3 regions of the Thioclava sp. F34-6 genome follow, and region 2 is predicted to be linked to each of the others. Evidence: riboswitches for the same ligand, from Rfam matches in the RefSeq annotation. Region 2 holds a riboswitch; each other region holds the start of a gene.

Region 1 (3,272 bases), on a different contig from region 2:
CGACGCTGTCATCGGCAGCATCGCCGCGATCTCCGCCCAGCGCTGCCGGGTCGCCACCAGTGCGAGCGGCAGGGCGATGGCGAGCGTCACAACCGTGGAGAGCAGCGCGATCACCAAAGAGGTCAGCGTCGCGGGCCAGACCATCTCGGGCAGGTTGGCCACCGCCGGAATGCCCCGGGCGAAAACGGTGCCGATGGGAAGCAGAAGGAAGGCGCTTGCGAGCCCGATCGCGAGCGCGTCGAAGAGCGCACGCCCCATCCCGCCGGACAGCTGCGGGATCGGCGCGGCGCGGCGATCATGCCCCGCGCCGAAACTCGACGGCAGGGTGGCGCGCGCCGCGATCAGCAGCGCCACGACCGAGATCGCGACCTGCACCAGCGCAAGGCTCGCCGCGCGGCCCATGTCGAAATCGAAGCGGAAGGCCTGATAGATCGCCAGCTCCACCGTGGTCGCGCGCGGCCCGCCGCCAAGGGTCAGGGCCACCGCGAAGGACGTCAGGCAGACGAGGAAGATCGCAAGGAACGCCCCGGGCAGCACGCTGCGCAGCATCGGACGTTCGAGGTGACGCGTGACCTCCGCAGGGCCGAAGCCGAGGGTCGCGGCAAGGCGAAACCGCTCGGCCGGGATCGCCTCCCAGCCGTGCAGGATCATCCGGGTCGCAAGCGGCAGGTTGAAGAAAACATGGGCCACGATGACGCCCTGCGCGCCGTAGATCGAAATCGGATCCATGCCGAGCGGGGCGAGGGCCGCATTGACCAGCCCGCGCCGCCCGAAGACCGCGATCAGCCCGAAGACCGCGACGATCACCGGCAGGATGAAGGGAGCCCCCAGGAGCGAAATCAGCAGTCCGCGCCCGGCGAAGCGGCGGCGATGCAGCGCACGGGCGACAGGCACCGCCAGCGCGCAGGAGATCAGCGCCGAGGCCGCCGCCTGCCAGAGCGTGAAGCGGATTGCGGCGAGATCGGTTTCGCGCAAGCCGGTCAGCCCGCCTGCCCGGAGCGCCACTGCCGCCAAAGTGCCAAGGACAAGCGCGGCCAAAGCCGCACCCGCCAGCACCGCCCAGATGGGCGTGCCTCTTATCTGGAGAAGGCGCGTTGCCATTCTTCCAGCGCCGGACCGCGCAGTTTCTCGGCCTCGGCCTCACCCAGGTAGAGCGTCTTGTCGGGCATCGGGAGTTTCTGGAACACCTCAGGCAGCTGATCGTGGGGCAGTTTCGCCGGGAAGGACCAGTTCGCCGTCGCGATCATGCCTTGGAAATCGGGGCTCAGCACGTAATCCATGAATTTCTGCGCCAGCTCGGGATGTTTCGAAGTCTTGAGCTGCGCGACCAGTTCGGGGGTGAAGTAATGCCCCTCGGGGAAGATCGCGGCGGCCTTGGAGTCGTCGTCCTCGGCCATGATGTGATAGGCGGGCGAGGTGACATAGCTCAGTACCATATCCGCCTCGCCGTCGGTGAACATGCCGTAGGCCTCCGACCAGCCCGGCGTCACGGTCAGTACCTTGGGCGCGATCTTCGTCCACGCCTCTTCGGCCTTGTCGCCGTAGATGTCCTTCACCCAGAGCAGCAACGACAGACCCGCGACCGAACTGCGCGGATCCTCGATGACGATCTTGTAGGCGTCGTCGGGCGCATCCAGCAGGTCCTGGAAGCTCGTGGGCGGGTTCTTCAGCTTGGTCTTGTCATAGACGAAGGCCAGTTCAGACCAGTCGAAGGGCAGAAAGATCGGATCGTCCCACTTGACCGGCATGGTCAGGTCGGAGGTGTCTTCGTTATGCGGGGCGAACAGGCCGATGGCGCGCGCCTTCGCGGTCACGTCGGTGTTCAGACCGATCGCGACATCGGCGGAGGTCTTGTCTCCTTCGAGCAGGATGCGCGGCAGCACATCGCCCGCCACGAATTTCAGATCGCAATCGCAGGTCGCCTCGAACCCCTTCTCGATCGCGGGACCGGGGCCCCATTCGCTCGTGAAATAATCAGGCGCATAGACGGTGAGCACGGGCTTGTCCTCGGCCGCCGCCATCGTGGCGATCAGGCTCAGGGCTCCCGCAAGCATCAGGTGGGTTTTCATGCCTCACTCCTTGGGCTTGCCGGGCGGAGTGGGGCCGGACTATCCGGCTACCTTCCCTCCGCCGGTCTTAACCGGTTCAGGTTCAACGGGTTCGCGCGGATCGCATCTCAGCCAGCTTTGCGCTGGCACCCCGAGGTAGGGCGCAACCTAAGCGCGCGCGGCCGCGGGCGCAAGGGTAAGTAGGCACCGCGCCCCTGATCCGCGCCCGGATGCTCTGGCGAGTTCCCGCCAGTGACGACCGGCGCCGGATTTCAATGGCTTGCAACTGCGCGCGGGGCGACGCAGGCTCGATCCGGAACGGATTTGGGAGGAACCGATGCGCATCACCCTGACGGCGGCCCTTATGGCCGCGACCGCCCTGCCCGCCTTGGCCGACACGATCGAGGTGCCGGGCAAGATCACGGCCGTGACGCTCTTTCCGCAGGGCGCGCAGGTGGTGCGGCAGGTGGAGGTGAAGGCGCCCGAGGGCAGCCATGACCTGCTGGTTCCGGGGTTTCCCGAAGGCACCGACATCTCGACGCTGCGGGTGTCGGGTGACGGTGTGCAGATCGGCGCGATGAGCCTGATCTCAGGGCGCGCGCCGGCGACCAGCGGAACCGAAAGCGCAGCGGTGAAGGCTGCGCGTGACCGGCTGGCCTCTGCAAAGGAAGCCCTTGCGGAAAAGGAAGACGCGGTGGCCGTGATCCGCGCCAAGGCGCAGGCCGCACGCGACCAGATCACATATCTCAAGAACACCGACTCGCAGGTCACCGCGCCCGAACAGCTGCGCGCGCTGGCGCAGATGGTGGAGGATCAGATTCTCTCGGCCACCGAACGCGCAATCGCCGCCGAAGCGGAAGCGCGCCGCGCGGAAGCCGCGCTCGACCCCGCGAAAGAGGCGGTGAAGCAGGCGCGAGCGGCGCTCGATGCGCTGCTGAACCCGGCGAAAGATCGAGAGATGCTCAGCGCGAAGGTGCAGGGCTCGGGCACGCTGACGATCACCTCTTACGTTAACAATGCCGGGTGGCAGCCCTCCTATGATCTGCGGCTGGACCGCGACAAGGGCGCGGTGGATATGGAGCGCTTCGTCTCGGTCCATCAGGCCACCGGCGAGGACTGGCGTAACGTCGACCTGACGCTCTCGACCGCTCGCCCCGGCGGGCGCGCAGAGCCGGGCGAAGTCTATCCGCGCCTCGCGCACATCGGCGACCCGGATGCGCCGCC
Region 2 (3,272 bases):
GGGACTTCCATGGCGACGCCCTATGTCACCGGCGCGGTCGCGGTGCTCAAGAGCGAATTCCCCGAGCTGACAGGTCAGCAAATCGTGCAGATCCTCGAGACCAGCGCGACCGATCTCGGCGCGGTCGGAATCGACCCGGTTTATGGCTGGGGAGAGCTCAATCTGCGGCAGGCACAGGCACCTGCCGGGACGCTGAAGGTCGAGACGACCAGCTCTCTCGACGGCCCCTCCGTGCCCGCCGCCCAAAGCGCGATCAACGCAAGCCGCGGCGTGGCCGGGGCGCTGCGCGCGACGCTCTCCAACCAGCGAATGATCGTCACCGATGCCTTTGATCGGGGCTATCATGTGCCGACCAGCAGCTTCGTGGCGGATTACGCGGATGCCAGCGCCGCCCGAGCCGCGACGGAAGCCTTCGCGATGGGACGGACGGATGCGATCAATCTGAACGCGGGCACCGGCACCTTGTCACTGTCGCGCGGCGACGGTTCCGCGATTGCCGGAACAGGCTGGGTCGACAGCGCCGCGATGGCCGCGCCATACCTGAAATCTTTCGATGCCACATCCGCGCTGCATTACGAAATCGGCCTCGGCGACGGGCTGTCGGCGTCGATTTCGCAGGCAGGCGGCGGGGCTGGAGATATCACCTCGCATTACATCGCCGGCTCGCTCAGTGCCCGGTTTGGCGTTGGCAAGCTCTCGATGACCGTCGGCAGCCTGCATGAAGACGGCGGCTTCCTGGGAACCTCGGTGGGCGGCGCGTTCGGTGGCGGCCTGTCCAGCGATACCCGCTTCGTTCAGCTCGGCATGAACGTCGCCCTCGGTGACGGCACCTCTCTCGCGTTCACCGCGGCCAATGGCAGTTCGAACTTCTCCGGAGACGGTTTGCTTCGCTCCGGCAGCGGGCTGCACTCGAACGCCTATGCCGTGGGCCTGAGCAAGACAGGGTTTCTGTCCGGCGATGATCGTGTCTCCGTCGGGATTTCGACGCCGATCTCGCTTGCCTCGGGCAAGATGACGATGAGCGTGCCGACCGCCGTCGGGGCCGCCGTCGGAAACGCGCGCTCCGACAAGGTGGTGATGACGACCTCCTCGGTGAATATCGAAAGCGCAGCACCTCAGCCCGACCTTCAGTTCGGCTATTCGCGCACGGCGGGGATCGGTCGTCTCGGCGCGGGGCTTGTCTACGAACCCGGGAAGCGTTCCGCGATGGGGGTTTCGCTGGGATGGACGGCGCGCTTTTGAACCGCTGACGCCGGGCGCGCCGATCACGACCGCCGGATGTCACGCGGACGCGCCTTGCCAGGTTCGCACTTCGCTCCTACAACGGGATCACGCAGGGGAGTCCCGCTTAGGGGACTGAGAGGCTGACAGGGTGAAAACCCGGTGACGCGACCCTTTGAACCTGACCCAGTTGATACTGGCGTAGGAAGCTAGGCGAGCAGACCGGGAAGAGTCTTTCTCTCGTTGCGAGCCATGACAAAAGGCCGTTCGGCCTTTGGTTTCCCAAGCGTCTCTCAATTGGTGTCCTTTGAGATCGAATGCTTGAGGAGCACCGAAACGATGAACATTCCCAACCCCAAGATCACCACCGGTCCGCTGCCGGCGTCGCGCAAGATCTACGTCGAGGGCGCTTTGCATGAAGGTCTGCGCGTGCCGATGCGCGAGATCGCCGTGCACCCCACTGCCGGGGAAGCACCGCTGCCGGTCTATGACAGTTCGGGCCCTTACACCGACCCCGAGGTCACGACCGATATCAATGCCGGTCTCGCACCGCTGCGTCGGGCATGGATCGAGGCGCGCGGCGATGTCGAGAGATATACCGGGCGCGATGTCCGACCCGAGGATAACGGCTTTGCCCAAGGGGCGCGGCTGACGCCGGAATTCCCGGTCAGGCGGCAACCGATGCGGGCCAAGGGCGACCGCGCGGTAACGCAGCTGGCCTATGCCCGCGCAGGCATCATCACGCCCGAGATGGAGTTCGTCGCGATCCGCGAGAACCAGCTGCGCGAGGCCGTAGGACCGCGCGACGGGCAGGACTGGGGCGCGAACCTGCCCGATTACGTGACGCCGGATTTCGTGCGCGACGAGATCGCAGCGGGTCGCGCGATCATTCCGGCCAATATCAACCACCCGGAATCCGAACCGATGATCATCGGGCGCAATTTCCTCGTGAAGATCAACGCCAATATGGGCACTTCCGCCGTCACCTCCTCGATGGAGGAAGAGGTCGACAAGCTGGTCTGGGCGATCCGCTGGGGCGCCGACACGGTGATGGACCTCTCGACCGGGCGCAACATCCACAACACCCGCGAATGGATCATCCGCAACAGCCCCGTGCCGATCGGGACCGTGCCGATCTATCAGGCGCTGGAGAAGGTGAACGGGATCGCCGAGGACCTGACATGGGAGGTCTTCCGCGACACGCTGATCGAACAGGCTGAGCAGGGCGTCGACTACTTCACGATCCATGCAGGGGTGCGTCTGCACATGGTGCCAATGACGGTGGAGCGCGTGACCGGGATCGTCAGCCGGGGCGGCTCGATCATGGCGAAATGGTGCCTGCATCACCACAAGGAGAGCTTCCTCTACGAGCATTTCGAAGAGATCTGCGACATCTGCCGCCGCTACGACGTCTCGTTCAGCCTCGGCGACGGGCTGCGGCCGGGCTCGATCGCGGATGCCAATGACGCTGCGCAATTTGCCGAGCTGGAGACGCTGGGCGAACTGACGAAGATCGCCTGGGCGAAGGACTGTCAGGTGATGATCGAGGGGCCCGGTCATGTGGCCATGCACAAGATCAAGGAGAACATGGACAAGCAGCTGGAGTGCTGCCACGAAGCGCCGTTCTACACGCTCGGTCCGCTGACCACGGATATCGCGCCGGGTTACGACCACATCACCTCGGGGATCGGGGCGGCGATGATCGGTTGGTTCGGCTGCGCCATGCTGTGCTACGTCACGCCGAAGGAACATCTGGGCCTGCCCGACCGCGACGACGTGAAGACCGGCGTGATCACCTACAAGATCGCCGCCCATGCCGCCGATCTGGCCAAGGGGCTGCCCGGCGCGCAGCGGCGCGACGATGCGCTGAGCCGCGCGCGTTTCGAGTTCCGCTGGGAAGACCAGTTCAACCTCTCGCTCGACCCCGATACGGCGCGTGAATTCCACGACGAGACGATGCCGAAAGAGGCCCACAAGGTCGCGCATTTCTGCTCCATGTGCGGGCCGAAATTCTGCTCGATGCGGATTTCGCACGACATCTGCGCCGAGGC
Region 3 (3,272 bases), on a different contig from region 2:
CCGTCGTGATCTGGTCGAGTGGCGAATAGCGCTGGTTGCTGTAGCTCCGGCCATGCAGCAACCAATCGGACTTGTTGTCCTTGGCGGATCGCATCGCGTTGTCGTCGACAGCGACATTCGCCGAAGCGGGAAGCTCCTTCATCTGGGCGCGGTTCGTGTCGCTCGTGCCCTGGATCTCGTCACTCTGCTTCGCGTGCGCAAGCGCCGGCAGGGCCGCCACGCATACGGACAGGATCAGAGGTCGGACGGCGCCTCGCGAGGTCGCGGTGAATGGTGGCAAATGTGCCATGTTCGGTCCTCCTCTCTTGAAATGATCAGCCGCGGCGGTCGGGTCAGTCGCAGGATGACTGCGACGAGTCCGGCAACGGCTGCAGGTCCATCGCATCGATCGCTTTCTGGTCGATCGCGCTGTCCCCGGGTTTGAAACCGTTCTTGCAAAGCAGATAGGCGAATGTCTGGAGATACTGCTTGTCGGTCAGCTCGCCCGGGTCATCCTTGGGCATGTGCTTCGCGATGAAGTCGTATAGTTGCTTGCCGGTCATGCCGCTGTAATCGAGGCTGTCGGCGAATTTCTTGCCCGCCAGTGCGGGGCCTGCATCCCCCATCAGATCGCTGCCATGACAATCGGCGCAGTGCTTCTTGTACACGTCGTGGCCTGACGATGCCTGCTTGGATGTGAAAAGGGCCTGCTGGTCCGAAGAGCCCGGGTAGGCTGCGCTCGCGCAGAGGACAAGGGCGGTAACGAGGCCGGTCAGGGCCGTTCCGGAATGCGTGTCTAGACGTCTCATGCTAAAAAACCTCGCTCAATAATGCTGGGACGGAGCGGTGGGGGATATGGTTCCTCAACGGATGCAAGGTGCCTTTGTTCCATTCTGCTTTGCGGGCGTCAGGCAAACGGGGCTGCACCGAGCATGTTTCGGATGGGAAAGCGGATCCGAAAACGACGCCCGTATCTTCGCTCTTTCCGGCCTGCCATATGACGGCGACCAGAACCGTTCCGCCGTTCACGGATATGCGCTGGATGCTGATCGCGGCGAAGCTGTGGGCGCCTCGTCTGACCCGGCTTGACGGGCGGCGCGAAGGCTGTCACCTCTCGGAGCGAAGCGACAGGGGCGCTCGGGCAACCGGGCTGAGACGAACCCTTAGAACCTGAACCGGATAATGCCGGCGGAGGGAGGCGCGTGAGACGGTCAGGCGCGTTCCCGCCTTTGCCCCTCGCACTTCTCCTGATGCCCGCAGCCAAGGAGAGAGCGATGGAAGATCCCGGACAATATCTCGCGGCGATGCGGCAGACCGCGCCGCTCGTTCACAACATCACCAATTACGTCGCGATGAACGTGATGGCGAATGTTCTGCTCGCCTCCGGCGCCTCGCCCGCGATGGTGCATGCGCGCGAGGAGGCGGCCGAGTTCGCCGGACTCGCGCAGGCGCTCAGCATCAATATCGGCACGGTGTCGCCGCCCTGGGCGGAGGCGATGGCGGCGGCGGCCAAGGTCGCGAGCGCGCAGGGAACCCCGTGGGTGCTAGACCCTGTCGCGGTCGGCGCGACGGATTATCGGCGTGCGCTCGGTGCGCGGCTCGTGGAACTGCGCCCGACGGCAATCCGCGGCAACGCGTCGGAGATCCTTGCGCTTGCGGGCGAGGCTGGCGCGGGGAAAGGGGCGGATTCCACTGAGAGTGTCGAGACCGCGGAAGGCGCCGCACGGGCCTTGGCCCGGATGAGCGGGGCCGTGGTTGCGGTGACCGGCGCGGTCGATTTTGTGACGGATGGGGAGCGCGCTGCGCGGGTCGCGAATGGCCATGCGATGATGCCGCGCGTGACCGCTCTGGGCTGTTCGCTGACCGGTCTGGTGGCTGCGTTTCTCGCGGGACAGCCTCGCTTCGAGGCGGTCGTCGCGGCGCTGGCTTATTTCGGGCTCGCCGGGGAGAGCGCCGGGGCGAGTGTCTCAGGCCCGGGAAGCTTTCAGGTTGCGTTCCTCGACGCGCTCTATGCGATCGACGCCGAGGCGCTGAGCGCCGGAGCGCGGATCGAATCCGCATGATGATCCCGTCCATCTGTTTCGTCACCGACCCGGCCGCCCCGCAGCCGGTGGTCGCGCAGGCTATCGCTGCGGCTGAGGGCGGCGCGGGCTGGGTGCAGCTGCGCGACAAGACGCTCCCCGATGCGGAATTCGCAGCGCTGGCCCGGACGCTGGTCGAAGCGCTTGCCCCCTATGACGTCCCGCTGATCGTGAATGACCGGGTCGCGGTGGCCATCGAGATCGGGGCCGCCGGGCTGCATATCGGCCAGAGCGATGGCGACCCCGCCGCGATCCGCCGCCGGATCGGGCCCGACATGCTCCTAGGCCTCTCGATCGAGACCGAGGCGCAGATCGCCGCCGTTCCTCCCGGCATCGATTATCTCGGCGTCGGTCCGATCCATGCGACCGGCTCGAAGCCCGACCATGCCGCCCCGATCGGCCATTCAGGCTTTGCCCGGATCGTCTCGCGCACCGATCTTCCCTGCCTCGCGATCGGCGGGATCAGTGCCACTGACGCGCCCGCAATCCGCGCGGCGGGCGGTGCCGGTCTCGCGGTGATTTCCGCCATCTCGCGTACCCCTGACATGATGCGCGCCACCCGAACCCTGCGCAAAGCATGGAGCGACAGATGATCCCCAATATTCTCACCATCGCGGGTTCCGACCCATCGGGCGGCGCGGGCATTCAGGCCGATATCAAGGCCATCTCCGCCAATGGTGGCTACGCGATGAGCGTGATCACCGCGCTCACCGCCCAGAACACGCGCGGCGTGCAGGCGGTGAGCCTGTGCGACACGGCGCTGATCGCAACTCAGTTGGCATCGCTGCGCGAAGACGTTCGTATCGACGCGATCAAGATCGGAATGCTGGGCGATGCCGCGATCATCGAGACTGTGGCCGAGAGGCTGACCGGGCTCGACTGTCCGGTAGTGCTCGATCCGGTGATGGTCGCGAAAGGCGGCGATCGGCTGCTGGCAGAGGCGGCGGTGACCGCGCTGCACAGCCTGCTGCCCCGGGCCGATCTGGTCACGCCGAACCTGCCCGAGGCCGCCGATCTGCTGGGATGCGCCGAGGCGACGCGCTTCGACGAGATGCGCGATCAGGCCCATGCGCTGCGCGAGCTCGGGCCGCGTGCGGTGCTGCTGAAGGGCGGTCATCTGCAAGGCGACCAAAGCCCGGATCTGCTGGTCACGGCGCAGGAAGAGCTCTGGCTTGACGCACCGCGCATCGCGACGCGCAACACGCACGGGAC

What was found. Region 2 has a riboswitch for thiamine pyrophosphate ahead of thiC (phosphomethylpyrimidine synthase ThiC). Riboswitches for the same ligand answer to the same signal wherever they lie in the genome.
Region 1: another riboswitch for thiamine pyrophosphate. It lies ahead of thiB (thiamine ABC transporter substrate binding subunit); the one in region 2 lies ahead of thiC (phosphomethylpyrimidine synthase ThiC).
Region 3: another riboswitch for thiamine pyrophosphate. It lies ahead of thiM (hydroxyethylthiazole kinase); the one in region 2 lies ahead of thiC (phosphomethylpyrimidine synthase ThiC).

The regions. Positions count from the first base shown of each region.
Region 1 is NZ_NBOA01000006.1:252,756-256,027, forward strand. Features, by position in the region: gene B6V72_RS14430 (thiamine/thiamine pyrophosphate ABC transporter permease ThiP) at 1-1,101, opposite strand, end outside; gene thiB (thiamine ABC transporter substrate binding subunit) at 1,077-2,069, opposite strand; TPP riboswitch at 2,106-2,212, opposite strand; gene B6V72_RS14440 (DUF4139 domain-containing protein) at 2,386-3,272, shown strand, end outside.
Region 2 is NZ_NBOA01000007.1:307,073-310,344, forward strand. Features, by position in the region: gene B6V72_RS16440 (S8 family peptidase) at 1-1,242, shown strand, start outside; TPP riboswitch at 1,326-1,446, shown strand; gene thiC (phosphomethylpyrimidine synthase ThiC) at 1,561-3,272, shown strand, end outside.
Region 3 is NZ_NBOA01000003.1:117,138-120,409, forward strand. Features, by position in the region: gene B6V72_RS06700 (PQQ-binding-like beta-propeller repeat protein) at 1-289, opposite strand, end outside; gene B6V72_RS06705 (cytochrome c) at 333-788, opposite strand; TPP riboswitch at 1,099-1,193, shown strand; gene thiM (hydroxyethylthiazole kinase) at 1,254-2,042, shown strand; gene thiE (thiamine phosphate synthase) at 2,039-2,653, shown strand; gene thiD (bifunctional hydroxymethylpyrimidine kinase/phosphomethylpyrimidine kinase) at 2,650-3,272, shown strand, end outside.